One region of the Pseudomonas sp. NyZ201 genome, then DNA from elsewhere that is predicted to be linked to it. Evidence: predicted binding sites of a transcription regulator. Region 1 holds the regulator's gene; each other region holds the start of a gene.
The links. The regulator sigma-54, encoded in region 1, starts transcription at its own class of promoters, with help from an activator protein. The targets are predictions, from matches to a motif close to ANTGGCATNNANNTTGCTNT.

Region 1 (6,338 bases):
CGCCCGAGGCGCTGGTGGCTTGCGGCACCCAGCCGGTGATACCGGCGCGGATCTGGATCTTCGTCATCGCCATCATTGCCCACAACATTCCGGAAGGCATGGCCATCGGTGTGTCTGCCGGCGGTGGCATGCCGGACGCGGACAGCCTGGCGATGGGCATCGCCTTGCAGGACGTACCGGAAGGGTTGGTGATCGCGCTGGTGCTGGCCGGCGCCGGGATGGCGCGCTTCAAGGCGTTCCTGATCGGCGCGGCGTCCGGACTGGTGGAGCCTGCGGCGGCATTGGTGTGTGCCTGGTTGGTCAATGTGGCCGAGCTGCTGTTGCCGCTCGGGCTGGCCTTTGCGGCCGGGGCGATGTTGCTGGTGGTCACCCAGGAAATCATTCCCGAATCGCGGGCCAACGGGCATCACCGGTTGGCCAGCCTGGGGCTGTGCGTCGGGTTCTGCCTGATGATGGTGATGGATACCGCGCTGTCTTGATAAAGGCTGCGATAAGGCCGGCAATTACAGCACTGTTGTCAGATCTGGCCAATCGCTGGCAAGCCAGCTCCCACAGTGTCCGCGTCGTGCTTTTGAATGCCCTGCAGGAGCTGGCTTGCCTGCGATGGACTGCGAGCAGTCCCAAAACCATCAGCCCCGAATGAAAAAGCCCGCCAAATGGCGGGCTTTTTCATTCGGGGCTGGGTGGCGACTTCACTCGCCTTCATCAAAGCGATTGTTGATCAATTCCACCAGCGCCTGGATCGCTTCATTGTCTTGCTCACCTTCCGCAGACAGGTGCACCGTGGTGCCCTTGCCCGCCGCCAGCATCATCACCGCCATGATGCTCTTGCCGTCCACCAGCTTGTCCGGCGCGCGCCCAACCTTGACCGTGCAGGGAAACTTGCCGGCCACGCCGACGAATTTGGCGGCAGCACGGGCATGCAGCCCCAGCTTGTTGATGATCTCGATTTCAATGGCGGGCATCGCGGGTGGGATCCTGTGGACTAGAGGTCGCGGTGGCGGACCTGGACGTTCTTCAATATGGGTTGCAGCAACTGGCCCAGGCGTTCGGTCAGGTAGACCGAGCGATGGTGACCGCCGGTGCAGCCGATGGCAACGGTGACGTAGGCGCGGTTGCTGGCGGCGAAGCGTGGCAACCATTTCAGCAGGTAGGACGATATGTCCTGGAACATCTCTTCCACATCCGGTTGTGCCGCGAGGTAATCGATGACGGGCTGGTCCTGGCCGGAGTGCTCGCGCAGTTCCGGTTTCCAGTACGGGTTCGGCAGGCAGCGCACGTCGAACACCACATCGGCATCCACCGGCATGCCGCGTTTGAATCCGAAGGACTCGATCAGGAAGGCGGTACCGGGCTCGGGCTGGTTCAACAGGCGCAATTTGATCGAGTCACGCAACTGATAGAGGTTCAGGTTGGTGGTATCGATCTTCAGGTCCGCCAGGTCGGCGATGGGGCCCAGCAGTTCGCTTTCGACCCGTATCGCTTCGGCGAGCGAACGGTCCTGGTTGGTCAGCGGATGACGCCGCCGGGTTTCGGAGAAGCGCTTGAGCAGGGTGTCTTCATCGGCGTCCAGGTAAAGCACATCACATTGGATATGCCTGGATCTCGCTTCCTCCAGCAATTCGGGGAAGCGTGTAAGGTGGCTGGGCAGGTTGCGAGCATCGATCGATACCGCAACCCGCGGCTGCAGCAATTCGGTGTTGATCAGCGCGCTTTCCGCCAACTGCGGCAGCAGGCCGGCGGGGAGGTTGTCGATGCAGTAGAAGCCGTTGTCTTCCAGGACATCGAGGGCGGTGCTCTTGCCCGATCCGGAACGGCCGCTGACGATGACCAGGCGCATGCTCAGGACTCGTTCTGCCCGTCCAGGACAACCTGGTACAGGGCGGTGCTGCTGTCGGCGGCGCGCAGCCTGTCACGAATTTCCTTGCGATCAAGCATGCTGGCAATCTGGCGCAGCAGCTCCAGGTGCGCATCGGTGGCGGCTTCCGGGACCAGCAGGACGAACAGCAGGTCTACCGGGGCGCCGTCGATGGCGTCGAAATCGATGGGGGCATCCAGGTGCAGCAAGGCACTGACCGGACTGGCGCAGCCCTTGAGCCGGCAGTGAGGAATCGCGATCCCGTTGCCGAAGCCCGTGGAGCCCAGTTTCTCGCGGGCAATCAGGCTTTCGAACACTTCCTGTCGGTCCAGTCCGGGAACGTCCGTCCCGATCAGGTTGGCGATCTGTTCAAGTACGCGCTTTTTACTGCCTCCCGGCACGTTCACCAGGGAACGGCCGGGGGTCAGGATGGATTCAAGTCGGATCATGGATGAGTGGGATCAGCGGGCCGCTGCGCCTTGCAGCAGGCTTTGCTGTTTTTCCTTGTGTTTTTTCAGTTGGCGGTCGAGCTTGTCGGTCAGGAGGTCGATTGCGGCATACATGTCTTCGTGCTCTGCGTTCGCTACCACCTCGCCACCAGGGATCTGCAAGGTCGCTTCCACTTTCTGCTGGATTTTCTCGACCTTCATGATGACCTGAACGTTGGTGATGCGGTCGTAATGACCCTCCAGGCGCTTGAGCTTCTGCTCGACATAGTCACGAAGCGGTGGAGTAACTTCTACATGTTGTCCACTGATGTTGACTTGCATACTGCTTCTCCTTTATTGCCGTGCATAAAGAGGCAGGTGTTGCGCCTGCCACTGAATTGCGATGGCACATCTCAGGGAATGTCACATCAATCGCTTGCGTTCGCTCGATGGCGCAATGCCAAGGGATTCGCGGTACTTGGCGACGGTGCGACGGGCTACCTGGATGCCTTGTGCCTCCAGTAAACCAGCGATCTTGCTGTCACTCAATGGCTTTTTCTGATTTTCCGCAGCAACCAGTTTCTTGATGATCGCGCGGATGGCGGTGGAGGAGCATTCACCCCCTTCGGAGGTACTGACGTGGCTGGAGAAGAAGTACTTCAGCTCGTAGATGCCGCGAGGGGTGTGCATGTATTTCTGCGTGGTGACGCGGGAAATGGTCGACTCGTGCATGCCCACCGCCTCGGCGATGTCATGCAGCACCAGCGGCTTCATGGCCTCGTCGCCATGGTCGAGGAAGCCGCGCTGATGCTCGACGATCTGGGTCGCTACCTTCATCAGGGTCTCGTTGCGGCTCTGCAGGCTCTTGATGAACCAGCGCGCCTCCTGCAACTGGTTGCGCATGAAGGTGTTGTCGGCGCTGGTGTCTGCGCGGCGGACGAAGCCGGCATATTGCGGGTTGACCCGCAGGCGCGGCACCGCTTCCTGGTTCAGTTCGACCAGCCAGCGTTCGTTGTCCTTGCGCACGATGACATCGGGCACCACGTATTCCGGCTCGCTGGACTCGATCTGCGAGCCGGGGCGCGGATTCAGGCTCTGCACCAGCTCGATGACCTGGCGCAGCTCGTCTTCCTTGAGCTTCATGCGGCGCATGAGCTGGCTGTAGTCGCGGCTGCCGAGCAGGTCAATGTAGTCGCTGACCAGGCGCTGGGCTTCGTTCATCCACGGCGTGCTGGCGGGCAGCTGGCGCAGTTGCAGCAACAGGCACTCGCCCAGGTTGCGCGCACCGATGCCCGCAGGCTCGAACTGCTGGATGCGGTGCAGGACGGCTTCGACTTCGTCCAGCTCGATATCCAGCTCAGGGTCGAAGGAGTCGCAGATTTCCTCCAGGGTCTCGTCGAGGTAGCCCTGGTTGTTGATGCAGTCGATCAGGGTGACGGCGATCAGGCGGTCGGTGTCCGACATCGGTGCCAGGTTGAGCTGCCAGAGCAGGTGGCTTTGCAGGCTTTCGCCGGCCGAGGTGCGGGTAGTGAAGTCCCACTCGTCGTCATCGTTGCTGGGCAGGCTGCTGGCACTGGTCTGGTAGATGTCTTCCCAGGCGGTATCGACAGGCAGTTCGTTGGGGATGCGCTCGTTCCATTCGCCTTCTTCGAGGTTCTCCGCAGTGGATGCGGACTGTTCGAAGCTGCTCTCCTGAGACTCCGCGACGGGCTTGCTCTCGGCGTTGTCGGCCATGGGGTCGCTGTTGTCGAAGTCGTCGCCGTCTTCCTGGCGTTCGAGCATCGGATTGGACTCCAGGGCTTCCTGGATTTCCTGCTGCAGGTCCAGCGTTGAGAGCTGGAGCAGACGGATGGCCTGTTGCAACTGCGGGGTCATCGTCAGTTGCTGGCCCATTCTTAGGACGAGCGATGGTTTCATGGCTGGGGCTTTACACCTTATTCGCCGGCGCGCATGCGCCATCTACGACACGGGCGCTGGGCGCCAATTTTAAGCAAGTTATATGCCTGAAATTGTAGCGTTTGCCTAGAGCGCTGTAACAATTAAGCCTGGAATAATGGCTCAATGCCAGCGCTCGGGTCACTCCGATATGTCGACCTACAGCCGGAACTCGTGGCCGAGGTACACCTCTTTCACCAACTGGTTGGCGAGGATGGTCTGCGCGTCGCCCTCGGCGATCAGCTGGCCGTCGTTGACGATGTACGCGGTTTCGCAGATGTCCAGGGTCTCGCGGACGTTGTGGTCGGTGATCAGTACACCGATACCCTTGGCCTTGAGGTGATGGATGATCTGCTTGATGTCGCCGACCGAAATCGGGTCCACCCCGGCGAAGGGTTCGTCGAGCAGGATGAACTTCGGTGCGGTGGCCAGGGCGCGGGCGATTTCCACCCGGCGGCGTTCACCGCCGGACAGGCTCATGCCGAGGTTGTCGCGAATATGGCTGATGTGGAATTCCTGCAGCAGGCTTTCCAGCTCCTTGCGCCGGCCGTCGCTATCGAGGTCCTTGCGGGTTTCCAGGATCGCCATGATGTTGTTGGCCACCGACAGCTTGCGGAAGATCGAGGCTTCCTGGGGCAGGTAGCCGATGCCGGCGCGGGCGCGACCGTGCATGGGCTGGTGGCTGACGTCCAGGTCGTCGATCAGCACGCGGCCCTGGTCGGCCTGGACCAGGCCGACGATCATGTAGAAGCAGGTGGTCTTGCCGGCGCCGTTCGGGCCGAGCAGGCCGACGATCTGCCCGCTGTCGATCGACAGGCTGACATCGCGCACGACTTGCCGGCTCTTGTAGCTCTTGGCCAGGTGCTGGGCTTTGAGGGTCGCCATTACTCGCCCTTCTTCTTCGGCTGGATCACCATGTCGATGCGATTGCGCGGGGTCTTGATGTCCTTGCCGCCGCGACCGGCCGTGGCGACCTGGGTCTTGGAGTTGTAGACGATCTTCTCGCCCTCGGTGGTGTTGCCGGCGTTGATCACCTTGGCCTGGTCGGTAAGGACGATCAGGTCCTTGCCCGCCTGGTACTGGATCTGCTTGGCGTAACCCTGCATCTTGTCCGGCTTGGAGGCGTCCTGCTGCTGCTCGAAGTAGGCCAGGTTGCCCACCGAGGTCGCGGTGTCGATATCGCCGGCCTGGTTCAGGGTGACGGTGACCGTATGGCCTTTGATCATCATCGAGCCCTGGGTGATGATGACGTCGCCGGTGTAGGTCGCGACCTTGTTCTTGTCATCCATCTGGGCGCTGTCGGCCTGGATGCGGACGGGCTGTTCGCGATCATTCGGCAGGGCCCAGGCGCTCGCGCTTCCCAGTGCCGCGCTCAGGCTGAGCAAATAGGGGAGGGTTTTAACGAGCCTCATACTGTCCTCTTACGTTGGACAGCAGGTCCATCCTGCCGTCTTTCAAATACGCTTTCATTCCCTTGCCCGTAGTCACGCCACCGGCGCCGTCGATTCTAACGTCTTGCTCGGTTTGCGCATATTGCTTCTGCGGGAATACCGTCATGCGGCTGGAAGTGATGATGGTGGTGCGATCCTTCTCGTCGGTGCGGGCTACCCGTACCGAATCGATCAGTTCCACCTCGGTTCCGTCGGGGTTGACCTCGCCGCGCTCGCTCTGCACGTGCCAGGGGAAGGTGGTTCCGCGGTACATCTGCAGGTCGGGCTTGGTCAGCAGGGTGACTTCGCTGGCCTTGAGGTGCTCGACCTTGTCCGCGGTCATTTCGTATTGCAGCTTGCCATCAGGCAGGAACTGCACACTGTGGGCATTGATCGCATAGTAGTCGATGGCGCTTTCGTCGACCTGGGCCGCTGGCTGGTCAAGGAAGCGCTCGGGCACGATGTTCCAGTAGCCGATCGCCCCGAACACCAGGGCAATCACGCCGAACAGCGCGATGTTGCGAATCTTCTTGCTGAACATGGCGTGCTCTACAGGTAGTGGGCGTTTGCCGCTTCAAGGTTGCCCTGGGCTTGCAGGATCAGCTCGCAGAATTCGCGGGCTGCACCTTCACCGCCGCGGGCCTGGGTCACGCCGTGGGCGTGCTGGCGGACGAACGCTGCCGCGTT
Region 2 (6,338 bases), 2.7 Mb from region 1:
TGCAGCCAGGCACCAGGGAGCGAAGCGGGGGTGGATGAGGCATGGGAAGGGGGCATGCAGGAATCTCCAAAACAATTGCAAGCGAGTGTAACCAAGGCCTCGGAACGCCGACGAAACAAGCGCGTCTATAAGGCCGATAGCCAGCTATTCTTTGCTACAGCTTGAATTGGGAGTTTCAACATGGGTTCGACGTTCAATGGCCTTGCCGGCCTGGTCATTCTCGCCCTCGACATCTGGGCGATCCTTAATGTGGTCAAGAGCAGCGCCGGTGGCGGAGCCAAGGTCCTGTGGATCCTGCTGATCATCCTCCTGCCCGTGCTCGGCCTGATCATCTGGGCCATCGCCGGGCCGCGCGGCGACGTTCGCATCTAGCGTGAAAACATCACGCTAGCGCAACGTCCAGGTTTTGCACGCGGATTTGTGTTGGCCGGGCAACCCGGCTAGCCTGATCCGCGCTTCGCGTTGCCTCAACGAAATTTTCACAATCGATTGCGGACAATCGCGCGCGCCTTTTACCCATCCGTCCAGTGGCTGGCCATCCGGAAATCCTCTCGGAGCGGCGCCGCCTGGCGTCGATGTGCTTTCTATAACCAGAATTCCAGGGACCTTCCATTTCATGGCTAAAACGGACGCCTCGCGCCTGCAACCGACGGTCAAATCACACCTGCTCTATACCTTCCTGTGCGGCCTGGTGATCATGCTGATGCTCAGCGCCGTGCGCTTCGCGCTGCTGGTCTATAACCGCGACATGATCGGCGACACACCCTATTCGACGATTGCCGAAGGCTTCTTCAACGGCCTGCGCTTCGACCTGCGGGTGGTGGTGTACCTGAGCATTCCGTTGCTGCTGGCAATCCTCAGCGCCCGGGCCATGGCGGCTCGCGGGCTGTTCCGCCTGTGGCTGACCATCGCCGGCAGCGCCACGCTGTTCCTTGGCCTGGTGGAGATGGACTTCTATCGCGAGTTCCACCAGCGCCTGAACGGCCTGGTATTCCAGTACATCAAGGAAGACCCGAAGACCGTTTCCAGCATGATCTGGTACGGGTTCCCGGTGGTTCGCTACCTGTTGGCCTGGGTCGCCGGCACGCTGGTCATGAGCCTGGCGTTCAAGGCCATCGACCGCCTGACCCGGCCTCGCGGCCAGTACCAGAGCAACCTTGCCGGCGTGCGCAGCGTTGCGCCGTGGTATGTGCGCGGCGTGGTGTTCTTCATGATCCTGCTGGTGGCCGTGGTTGCCGCTCGTGGCACCCTGCGCCAGGGGCCGCCGATGCGCTGGGGCGATGCCTTCACTACCGATTCCAACTTCGTCAACCAACTGGGCCTTAACGGCACGCTGACCCTGATCGATGCGGCCAAGAGCCGTTTCTCCGAAGACCGCGACAACATCTGGAAAGCCACCCTCGATCCGCAGGTTGCCCAGCAGACCGTGCGCGAGATGCTGCTGACCCCGAACGACAAGCTGGTCGATGCCGACAGCGCGGCAATCCGCCGTGACTTCACCCCGCCGGTCGAGAACACCCTGCCGATCAAGAATGTGGTGGTGATCCTGATGGAAAGTTTCGCCGGTCACTCCGTCGGTGCCCTGGGTGCACAAGGCAACATCACCCCGTACTTCGACAAGCTGGCCGAGGAAGGCCTGCTGTTCGACCGCTTCTTCTCCAACGGTACCCATACCCACCAGGGCATGTTCGCGACCATGGCCTGCTTCCCCAACCTGCCGGGCTTCGAATACCTGATGCAGACCCCGGAAGGCGGCCACAAGCTCTCCGGCCTGCCGGCGCTGCTCAGCGCCCGCGACTACGACGACGTGTACGTGTACAACGGTGATTTCGCCTGGGACAACCAGTCCGGTTTCTTCGGCAACCAGGGCATGACCACCTTCATCGGCCGCAACGACTTCGTCAATCCGGTCTTCTCCGACCCGACGTGGGGTGTGTCCGACCAGGACATGTTCGACCGCGGCGCCCAGGAGCTGGCGCACAACTACGGCAAGAAACCGTTCTATGCGCTGCTGCAGACGCTCTCCAACCACACGCCATATGCGCTGCCGAAGAACCTGCCGGTCGAACCCGTGACCGACCAGGGGCGCCTGAACGAGCATCTGACCGCCATGCGTTATTCCGACTGGGCCTTGGGCCAGTTCTTCGAGAAGGCGCGCAAGGAACCGTACTTCAAGGAGACACTGTTCGTCATCGTCGGCGATCATGGCTTCGGCAACAGCCAGCAGGTCACCGAAATGGACCTGGGCCGCTTCAACGTGCCGATGCTGATGATCGCGCCGGGCATCCAGGAGAAGTTCGGAAAGCGCAACCACACCGTAGGTACCCAGATCGATATCGTGCCGACCATCATGGGGCGCCTCGGCGGCGAGACCCGCCATCAATGCTGGGGCCGCGACCTGCTCAACCTGCCGGAGGGTGACCAGGGCATCGGCATGGTCAAGCCGTCCGGTAGCGAACAGAACGTGTTCCTGATCCAGGGGGACCGCATCCTGATGGAGTCCAAGGATTCAGCGCCGATGATGTGGCGCTACAAGCTCGGTCGCGAGTTCAGCGCCGAGCGGATCGACGATGCCGACAAGGCGGTGATGGCGCAGAAGCTCGAAGCCTTCATCCAGATCGCGACCAAGAGCCTGCTGGATAACACGGCCGGTGTGGTTCACGGCATTCCGGATTGATTCGGCGCAGTCGTCGCTGAGATCCCAGGACCCCGGCATTGCCGGGGTCTTTTTTTAGCTGCCGGCTGGATGAAAAAACCGGAACAACACCCCCTGGCCAAGGTCAACGGAAGGTAGGCCGTACTTCCATTCGAGGACAACGCCAGATGAAAGAGTGGGAAATCACTTTCGTGGACCAGAAGGGCGAGCGCACCGCGTTGCTGTTCGCTTGCGAAAACCGCCCGAGCATCGAAGACGCTGCGCGGCAGGTAAGGGGCCACCTGTTCCCGATCATGGACGAGCTCGACCTCAACGATTTCCAGGACCGCGCTGAAAGCCCCACCGCCAAGTGGCTGAAGGAGCAGAGCGGAGTGGTCATCACCGGCATCACTGAAATGCCCTGAGCGTCAGGCTGGCGATGTGCCCAGCCTGACGCTACGCTGAACACATGGCCGTCGTTTTCCGCGCCGGCCATTGCCGTCGTTACATCCGCTCGAGACCCCGGCCGCAAGGTAAACGGGGTGGCGTGAACGCGCCGAAAGTCTATCCATCGTGATTGAGGAGGACGATTCAATGAGCAACCTGTACGAAGACATCAGCAGCATCGTGCTGCGCCGCATGAAAGAAGGCGGCTTCGATTTCACTCAAATCCATCCCATCGAGTTTTACGCGGTATTCCCGGACGAGGAACGGGCGCGCAGGGCTGCAGGCAAGTTTCGTGGCGAGTCGCTGTGTGCCTCGGTGCACGAGAGCGACGAAGGTTGGCAACTGGAATTGCAAAAGATCATGTACGCCACCCATGGCGGGATCGGCGAATTCGAGCATGATTTCGAAGCAGTGATCCGGCCCTTGGGTGGTGAGGCCCAAGGCTGGGGCGTCAAGCAGGAGCGTGTGCTGACCTGAAACCCGTTCCGGGGCGGCGCCTGGCGCGGCCCCGGATTCACCCGCGCTTCGCAATGAAGCGTGCGCCCCATAGGCGTAGCGATAGCTGCACAAGTCTGGTGCGGCTTCTTTTCTGAATCTTTGCAACTGTTTGATTCACAAGCCTTATTGTTGCTGGCACGGGCTTTGCGATATTCCTTGGGCACGGGTGACAAGGAGTTCGGCATGATTCGCAGTTTCTATGATGAGATGTACGCCGCCGACGGTCAGCTCCGTCCGCATTATCGGGAATTCGCCCGCTGGCTGGGGGAGACTCCCCCGGAACTGCTGGCACAACGGCGCCGCGAGGCTGACCTGCTGTTCCACCGCGCCGGTATCACCTTCACGCTTTACGGCGACGAGCAGGGCACCGAGCGCCTGATCCCCTTCGACACCATTCCCCGGGCCATTCCCGCCAGCGAATGGCGAGTGGTGGAGCGCGGCTGTATCCAGCGGGTCAAGGCGCTGAACATGTTCCTCGCCGACCTGTACCACGAGCAGCGCATCCTGCGTGCCGGGATCATCCCCGCCGAGCAGGTCCTGGCCAACGACCAGTACCAACTGGCGATGCAGGGCCTGAGCCTGCACCGCGACCTCTACGCGCATATTTCCGGGGTCGACCTGGTGCGCGATGGCGACGGCACCTATTACGTCCTCGAAGACAACCTGCGTACCCCCAGCGGGGTGAGCTACATGCTCGAGGACCGCAAGATGATGATGCGGTTGTTCCCCGAACTGTTCGCCGTCCAGCGCATCGCGCCCATCGATCATTACCCCAACCTGCTGCTGGAAACCCTGAAGAGTTCCAGCCCGCTGGATAACCCCAGCGTCGTGGTGCTGACGCCGGGGCGCTTCAACAGTGCCTTCTTCGAGCATGCATTCCTGGCACGGGAAATGGGCGTGGAACTGGTGGAAGGGGCCGACCTGTTCGTCCGTGACGAGCGGGTATTCATGCGCACCACGGGTGGTCCGAAGCCGGTGGACGTGATCTACCGACGCCTCGACGACGCCTATCTTGACCCCCTGGCCTTCAACCCCGAGTCCATGCTCGGCGTGCCCGGCCTGCTGTCGGCCTATCGCTGCGGCAACGTGGTGCTGGCCAATGCCATCGGCACCGGGGTAGCCGATGACAAGTCGGTCTATCCCTATGTCACCGAGATGATCCGTTTCTACCTCGACGAGGAGCCGATCCTGAAGAACGTCCCCACCTGGCAATGCCGCAACCCCGCCGAACTGTCCCATGTGCTGGCCAACCTGCCGGAGCTGGTGGTCAAGGAAACCCAGGGATCCGGCGGCTACGGCATGCTGGTCGGGCCGGCTTCGACCCAGGCCGAGATCGCCGCCTTCGCCGAGCGCATCAAGGCCCGCCCGGCGGCCTACATCGCCCAGCCGACCCTGTCGCTGTCGACCTGTCCCACCTTCGTCGAGAACGGCATCGCGCCGCGGCATATCGACCTGCGGCCGTTCGTCCTGTCCGGCCGCGAGACCCGCGTGGTCCCGGGCGGCCTGACCCGCGTCGCCCTGCGCGAAGGCTCGCTGGTGGTGAACTCGTCCCAGGGCGGCGGTACCAAGGACACCTGGGTGGTGGAGGACTGAACCATGCTCAGCAGAACCGCTTCCGACCTGTACTGGATGTCGCGCTACCTGGAGCGCGCGGAAAACCTCGCGCGCATGCTCGATGTCAGTTATTCGCTGTCGCTGATGCCCCAGGACGGGCGCGGCGACGGCCTCGATGAAATGACCCTGGCCCTGCGCATCACCGGCACCCTGGACGATTACCTGGAGCGCCACGGCCAGCTCCACGCCGAGCGCCTGTTGCATTTCTTCGCCCTCGACCCGGAAAACCCGGCGAGCATCTATAGCTGCCTTGGCGCCGCGCGGGCCTGCGCCCATGCGGTACGCGGCAAGATCACCGCCGACATGTGGGAGAACATCAACGCCACCTGGCTGGAGATCCGTGGTATCGCCGAGCAGGGCCTGGGGCGCTACGGTATGAGCCGCTTCTGCGAATGGATCAAGGAGCGCTCGCACCTGTTCCGGGGTGCCACCTACGGCACCATCATGCGCAACGATGCCTTCCGCTTCATCCGCCTCGGGACCTTCATCGAGCGTGCCGACAACACCCTGCGCCTGCTCGATGCCCGCTACGAGATGTTTGGCGAGGCGGCCGAGGCCGTCAGCGACAGCTCCGCCCGTGGTTATTACCAGTGGAGCGCCTTGCTCCGCGCGCTGTCCTCGTTCGAGGCCTATACCGAGATCTACCGCGATGCGCCCACGGCACGCCATGTGGCCGAACTCCTGCTGCTGCGCGCCGATGTGCCGCGTTCGCTGCGGGCCTGTACCGAAGAAATCGACCAGATCCTCGCCAGCCTGCACGGTACCAACGGCCGCCCGGCCCAGCGCCTTGCAGCGGAGGTGGATGCCCGGCTGCGCTATACCGGGATCGATGAAGTCCTTTCCCAGGGCCTGCATCCCTGGTTGAACCATTACATCCCGCTGGTGCGCGAATTGGGCAACGCCATTCACAGCGCCTACCTGGAGGTCGTATGAAACTGACAATCAGCCACGAAACCGCGTATCACTATGAAGACCAGGTGCGTACGAGTATCCAGTACCTGCGCCTGACCCCGTCGGACAACCAGCGCCAGCGCGTGCTGCAATGGCAGCTGGACCTGCCGCGCCCCGTGCAGGCACGACGCGATCCGTTCGGCAATATCCTGCACGTGCTCAGCCTGGAAGAACCCCATGCCGACCTGCTGAT
Region 3 (6,338 bases), 510 kb from region 1:
TGCACCTTCTGCTCCATCACCGAGCATGAAGGGCGGATCATCCAGAACCGTTCCCACGAGTCGATCATTCGCGAGATCGAGGAGATCCGTGACAAGGTCCCCGGCTTCACCGGCGTTATTTCCGACCTCGGCGGCCCGACCGCGAACATGTACCGGATCGCCTGCAAGAGCACCGAGATCGAGACCCACTGCCGCAAGCCGTCCTGCGTGTTCCCGGGGATCTGCCCGAACCTGAACACCGACCACTCGTCGCTGATCAAGCTGTACCGCAGCGCCCGGGCCCTGCCGGGGGTGAAGAAGATCCTGATCGCTTCCGGCCTGCGCTACGACCTTGCCGTGGAGTCGCCCGAGTACGTGCGCGAGCTGGTGACCCACCACGTTGGCGGCTACCTGAAGATCGCCCCGGAGCACACCGAGGAAGGCCCGCTTAACCAGATGATGAAGCCTGGTATCGGCACCTACGACCGCTTCAAGCGCATGTTCGAGAAATATTCGAAGGAAGCGGGCAAGGAGCAGTACCTGATTCCGTACTTCATCGCCGCTCACCCGGGCACCACCGACGAAGACATGATGAACCTGGCCCTGTGGCTCAAGGGCAACGGCTTCCGCGCCGACCAGGTGCAGGCGTTCTATCCGTCGCCGATGGCCTCGGCCACCGCCATGTACCACTCGGGCAAGAACCCGCTGCGCAAGGTCACCTACAAGAGCGAAGGGGTGACCATCGTCAAGAGCGAGGAGCAGCGCCGCCTGCACAAGGCTTTCCTGCGCTACCACGATCCGAAGGGCTGGCCGATGCTTCGCGAGGCCCTTGAGCGCATGGGCCGTGCCGACCTGATCGGCCCGGGCAAGCATCAGCTGATTCCGGCGCACCAGCCGGCGACCGACAGCTACCAGAGCGCCCGGCGCAAGAACTCCACCCCTGCGGGCAGCCACAAGGTGGCCAAGGAACAGAAGCTCCTCACCCAGCACACCGGCCTGCCGCCGCGCGCCAGCAATGGTGCCAAGCCCTGGGACAAGCGCGAAGAGGCCAAGGCCGCCGCGTTCGCCCGCAACCAGGAGGCAGCTAAGGCGCGCAAGGACGCAGCCAAGGGCGGCAAGGGCAAGGGCAAGACCAAGCGCCAGCCGGTCCTGCCGCGCTAAGCCCCATGACGGGGCTTGCGCCCCGTCATGAAGCCCATCCAGGCACCACATGGGTGCACTCATGCGCGTACCCTGTGGGAGCGGGTTCACCCGCGATTGCTATGGTGAATCCACTACCGCAATCGCGGGTGAACCCGCTCCCACAGGGTGAGAGTCTTGCTTTCGGATGTTGTCAATTCCGCGCTGAAGCCACTGGCATAACTCTTGCCGCATCCCGCCCACAACTCCCCTGTGAGCGCCCCGATGCCCGACCTGCTGGATGCCCTGACCCCAAGCCCCGCGACCTGGCATGAAATGCTCGCCGTCGACGGCAGCGTGCGTCCGCACTGGCAGGAACTGCTGGCCCACCTGCAACGCAGTGGTCCGCAGCAACTGACCCAGCGCCAGGCCCTGCTTAACCGACAATTGCGGGAAAACGGCGTCACCTACAACATCTACGCCGACCCCGACGGTGCCGATCGTCCCTGGGAACTGGACCTGCTGCCCCAGGTCATCCCCGCCGCCGAATGGGACGTGCTGGCCCGCGGCATTGCCCAGCGGGCGCAGGTGCTCAATGGCGTGCTGGCGGATATCTACGGGCCGCAGCAACTGATCGCCGAGGGGCTGCTGCCGGCCGAGCTGGTCTTCGGCCACAACAACTTCCTATGGCCTTGCCAAGGCATCGAAGTGCCGCAGCAGACCTGGCTGCATGTCTACGCCGCCGATCTGGCACGCGGCCCGGACGGCCGCTGGTGGGTGACTGCCGACCGCACCCAGGCTCCCTCCGGCGCGGGATACGCCCTGGAGAACCGCACCGTGGTCTCCCGCGCCTTCCCCGAGCTGTATCGCGATCTCCACGTGCAACACCTGGCCGGCTTCTTCCGTACCCTCCAGCAGAGCCTGGCACGCCTGGCGCCCAGCGGTCGGGAAACGCCACTGGTGGTGCTGCTGACCCCCGGGCGCTTCAACGAAAGCTGGTTCGAACACCTGTTCCTTGCCCGCCAGCTGGACTACCCGCTGGTGGAGGGCAGCGACCTGACCGTGCGCGACGGCACGGTCTACCTGAAGACCTTGAGCGGCCTGCGCCGGGTCCACGCGATCCTGCGTCGGCTCGACGACGATTTCTGCGACCCCCTGGAATTGCGCACCGACTCGGCGCTGGGCGTCCCCGGCCTGCTGGACGCCGTGCGCCAGGGACGGGTCCTGGTAGCCAACGCCCTGGGCAGCGGCGTGCTGGAATCTCCCGGTCTGCCGGGCTTCCTGCCGGCGATCAGTGAGCGGCTGCTGGGTGAGCCATTGATCCTGCCGTCCATCGCCAGCTGGTGGTGCGGCGAGCCAGCCGCCCTGGAGCAGGCGCTGGAAAAGATGCCCGACCTGCTGTTCAAGCCCGCCTTTCCCTCGCAAAGCTTCCAGCCCTTGCTGGGGCGCGACCTCGACGATGCCCAGCGCCAGGCGTTGGCCAAGCGCCTGCGCGCGCGGCCCTATGCCTATGTCGCCCAGGAACTGGCGCAGCTGTCCCAGGCTCCGGTCTGGCAGGGTGCAAGGCTGGAAGACCGGCCCGTGGGCATGCGCGTCTACGCCGTGGCCGACGCCGACGGCTGGCGGGTCCTGCCGGGCGGGCTGACACGGGTAGCGGCGCAGGCCGATGCAGAGGTGGTGTCGATGCAGCGCGGCGGTGCCAGCAAGGACACCTGGGTCCTGGGCGAGCGCCCGGCCCGAGGTGAACAATGGCAGGTCAGCCGCAGCCTGGGCGTCGCCGACCTGGTCCGCGCCGACCCCTACCTGCCATCGCGGGTGGTGGAAAACCTGTTCTGGTTCGGCCGTTATTGCGAGCGTTGCGATACCAGCGCGCGCCTGCTGCGGATCCTGCTGGGGCGTTACCTGGATGGCGACTCGCCGCAAGCGCTGGAAGCGGCGGTGCAACTGGCCGAAGAGCTGGAGCTGCTGCCGAGACAGGGCACCCTCGACACCCGTCTGCGCACTGCACTGCTGGACCCGAACTGGGGCTTCAGCCTGCGGGCCAATCTACAGCGCCTGCAATGGGCGGCCGGGCAGGTGCGCGGCACGCTGTCGCGGGAAAACTGGCAGGCGCTGAGCGAACTGCAACGAGAGGCGCAGCGCCTTGACGATCTCTCGGCCGATTTCACCGAACTGCTGGACTTTCTCAACCGCCTGATCCTGTCGATGGCGGCCCTGTCCGGCTTCGCCATGGACGACATGACCCGCGACGAAGGCTGGCGCTTCCTGCTTACCGGGCGCCGCATCGAGCGCCTGCACGCGTTGAGCAGCAGCCTTGCAGGCTTCCTGCGCGGACCGGCGCCCAGCGACCAGGCAGGTCTGGAGTGGTTGCTGGAGCTGGCCAACAGCAGCATCACTTACCGTTCGCGCTATCTGGCGGTGGCGCAGCTGGTTCCGGCGCTGGACCTGCTTCTGCTGGACGAGCAGAACCCCCATGGCGTGCTGTTCCAGTTGCGTTCGCTGCTGCGGTCGCTGGAACGCCTGCGCAGCCCGGCAGAGGCCGAATTGGGCGAGCTGGCCGAGCGCCTGAAGCGTTTCGACCTGCGCAGCCTGGAGGCGTCGTTGTTCGGAGAAGCCAGCCTGACCGCAGTGCTGGAAGGGCTGGCGGCAATGCTCGAACGGATCGCGGCAGGCGCCGAAGCGGCTGCCGAGCGCCTGGCCCTGCGCCATTTCGCCCATGTCGATGTCAGCCAGCAGACGGTGTCCGCCTGATGAGTGCGCATTACCAGATTCTTCACGATACCCATTACCGCTATGCCAGCCCGGTCTCCCTGGCCCAGCAATTGGTGCACCTCTGGCCGAGGGACTGTGCCTGGCAACGTTGCCAGGAGCGTGTTCTGGAGGTGACCCCGGTGCCGACACGGCGCCGCGACGAGCTGGATGTGTTCGGCAATCCGCTGACCCGACTCGGCCTGGAGTACCAGCATGACGAGTTGCAGGTCAGTACGCGCGTGCGCATCGAAGTGCTACCGCGCAAGCTGCCATCGCTGTGCGCTTCACCCGCCTGGGAGCAGGCCCGGGATGCCCTGGCCTATTCGCGCAGGGCGCTGCCGCCGGCGTTTCTCGAGGCCAGCCGCTATCGCTTCGAGTCACCGTTCGTGCGCCTGAAAAGGCGCTTCGTGGAATTCTCCGAACCCTGCTTCGGCGCCGGCGTACCGCTGCTGGAAGCGGTACGGGCGCTGATGGAAAAGATCCACCGGGAGTTCACCTTCGATGCCGGCGCAACCCAGGTCGCCACGCCGTTGGTGGAGGTGCTGGCGCGGCGTCGTGGGGTCTGCCAGGACTTCGCCCACCTGATGCTTGCCTGCCTGCGCTCGCGGGGGCTGGCGGCGCGCTACGTCAGTGGTTACCTGCTGACCCGGCCGCCGCCCGGGCAGGCGCGGCTGATCGGTGCCGACGCTTCCCATGCCTGGGTTTCGGTGTACTGCCCGACCCATGGCTGGGTGGATTTCGATCCCACCAACAACCTGCTGCCGGCGCTGGAGCACATCACCCTCGGCTGGGGCCGGGACTTCGCCGATGTCTCGCCGCTGCGCGGGGTGATTCTCGGCGGCGGCAGCCATGATCCCGAGGTCCGGGTGACGGTGCTGCCCGTGGAGGATCAGCTCGGCGGCTGATCGACCCACTTCGGCTGAACCACCGGCTCCCAGGCGTCCAGGGCATCGAGCAGGGCGTCCGGTGCCTCGTTCATCTGCAGCATCGAGCGGTGCTGCGGGCGCACGAAGCCCTGTTCGACGACATAATCGAGGAAGCCGCTGAGCTTCTCGTAGAACCCGTTGACTTCGAGCAGGCCCAACGGTTTGCCGTGGTAGCCGAGCTGGCCCCAGGTCCAGACTTCGAACAGCTCCTCGAAGGTGCCGAGCCCGCCAGGTAGGGCGATGAAGGCGTCGCTCAGCTCGGCCATGCGCGCCTTGCGCGCGTGCATGCCGTCGACCACCTCCAGGCGCGTGAGGCCAGGGTGGGCGATTTCGGCGCGTTGCAGGCTCACCGGGATGATCCCGATCACCTCGCCTCCGGCGGCCATGGCGGCATCGGCAACGATCCCCATCAGGCCCACCGCACCACCACCGTAGACCAGCGTCAGGCCGCGCCCGGCGATCGCCTGGCCGAGGGCGATGGCGGCTTCACGATAGACCGGGCTGGCCCCGGTGCTGGCGCCACAGAAAACACAAACGGAACGTAGGGACATGACTTTCTCCGGGTCGAAAACGGCCACAGGGTACGGTCATGCAGCGGCGGTTCCAAGCCTTGCAGCTACTCCGGACGGGAGAATTCGCAGGCGGTGCCGGCAGCGCCGCAGGCATAGGCGGCCAGAAGACTTTGCATGAAATTGCCGAGGGACATGGCGGACTACTCCTAAATGAGAGGTTGTCCCATCCTCGGTCATAGGGGCATGATGGCGCACGTTGATTGTCTTGATGGACACCATAGAGAATTTCACTGCCGATTCAGGGTCTTAACCCTTGACCCATGTCACCGGTCCGTTGCGCTGGATGGGGCAGTCTGATTTCAATAAAAAACCTGCCATGGAGATTCACGATGTTTGCCAAGTTCGTTGCGGTATCCCTGCTGACCCTCGCCAGTGCCCAGGTAATGGCCGCTGATTGCAAGGTCACCGTCGATTCCACCGACCAGATGTCCTACAACACCAAGGAAATCACCATCGACAAGAGCTGCAAGCAGTTCACCGTCGAGCTGACCCACTCCGGCAACCTGCCGAAGAACGTCATGGGCCACAACCTGGTAATCAGCAAGACTGCCGATGCCCAGGCCATCGCCACTGCCAGCATGGGCAAGGGCCTGGACGGCGGTTACCTGGATGAAAGCGATGCGCGCATCGTTGCCCACACCAAGCTGATCGGCGCCGGTGAAACCAGCTCCGTGACCTTCGATGTGTCCAAGCTGGAAGCGGGCCAGGACTATCAGTTCTTCTGCACCTTCCCAGGCCATATCAGCATGATGAAAGGCGCTGTTGTACTGAAGTAACAACAGACACCGCTGAACCCTGTGGGAGCGGGTTCACCCGCGATGAGGTCGGTGAATTCACTGACGTAATCGCGGGTGAACCCGCTCCCACATTGACCGCGTCGCTCCTCAGGGGGCGAACGGCATTTCCCGCTTGTGCTGCGTCTTCTCGTACGTCCGCTTGATGATTTCGAACGCTTCCTCGCTTACCGGCTCGCCGTGCAGGAAGGCGTCGA

Region 2: ACPFMA_RS07735 (circularly permuted type 2 ATP-grasp protein) is a predicted target of sigma-54. The motif match lies at 3,712-3,731, and genes of this name have one in related genera.
Region 3: ACPFMA_RS26005 (circularly permuted type 2 ATP-grasp protein) is a predicted target of sigma-54. The motif match lies at 1,332-1,351, and genes of this name have one in related genera.

The regions. Positions count from the first base shown of each region.
Region 1 covers NZ_CP187557.1:5,266,935-5,273,272, reverse strand. The annotation lists gene ACPFMA_RS23680 (ZIP family metal transporter) at 1-479, shown strand, start outside; gene ACPFMA_RS23675 (HPr family phosphocarrier protein) at 693-965, opposite strand; gene rapZ (RNase adapter RapZ) at 986-1,840, opposite strand; gene ptsN (PTS IIA-like nitrogen regulatory protein PtsN) at 1,843-2,307, opposite strand; gene hpf (ribosome hibernation-promoting factor, HPF/YfiA family) at 2,320-2,628, opposite strand; gene ACPFMA_RS23655 (RNA polymerase factor sigma-54) at 2,710-4,203, opposite strand; gene lptB (LPS export ABC transporter ATP-binding protein) at 4,381-5,106, opposite strand; gene lptA (lipopolysaccharide transport periplasmic protein LptA) at 5,106-5,633, opposite strand; gene lptC (LPS export ABC transporter periplasmic protein LptC) at 5,620-6,192, opposite strand; gene ACPFMA_RS23635 (KdsC family phosphatase) at 6,201-6,338, opposite strand, start outside.
Region 2 covers NZ_CP187557.1:1,671,910-1,678,247, forward strand. The annotation lists gene ACPFMA_RS07710 (ZIP family metal transporter) at 1-56, opposite strand, end outside; gene ACPFMA_RS07715 (PLDc N-terminal domain-containing protein) at 181-372, shown strand; gene ACPFMA_RS07720 (LTA synthase family protein) at 617-2,677, shown strand; gene ACPFMA_RS07725 (hypothetical protein) at 2,824-3,060, shown strand; gene ACPFMA_RS07730 (ribonuclease E inhibitor RraB) at 3,230-3,559, shown strand; gene ACPFMA_RS07735 (circularly permuted type 2 ATP-grasp protein) at 3,764-5,173, shown strand; gene ACPFMA_RS07740 (alpha-E domain-containing protein) at 5,177-6,127, shown strand; gene ACPFMA_RS07745 (transglutaminase family protein) at 6,124-6,338, shown strand, end outside.
Region 3 covers NZ_CP187557.1:5,772,985-5,779,322, reverse strand. The annotation lists gene ACPFMA_RS26010 (YgiQ family radical SAM protein) at 1-1,140, shown strand, start outside; gene ACPFMA_RS26005 (circularly permuted type 2 ATP-grasp protein) at 1,384-3,849, shown strand; gene ACPFMA_RS26000 (transglutaminase family protein) at 3,849-4,754, shown strand; gene ACPFMA_RS25995 (TIGR00730 family Rossman fold protein) at 4,739-5,326, opposite strand; gene azu (azurin) at 5,677-6,123, shown strand; gene nadE (ammonia-dependent NAD(+) synthetase) at 6,232-6,338, opposite strand, start outside.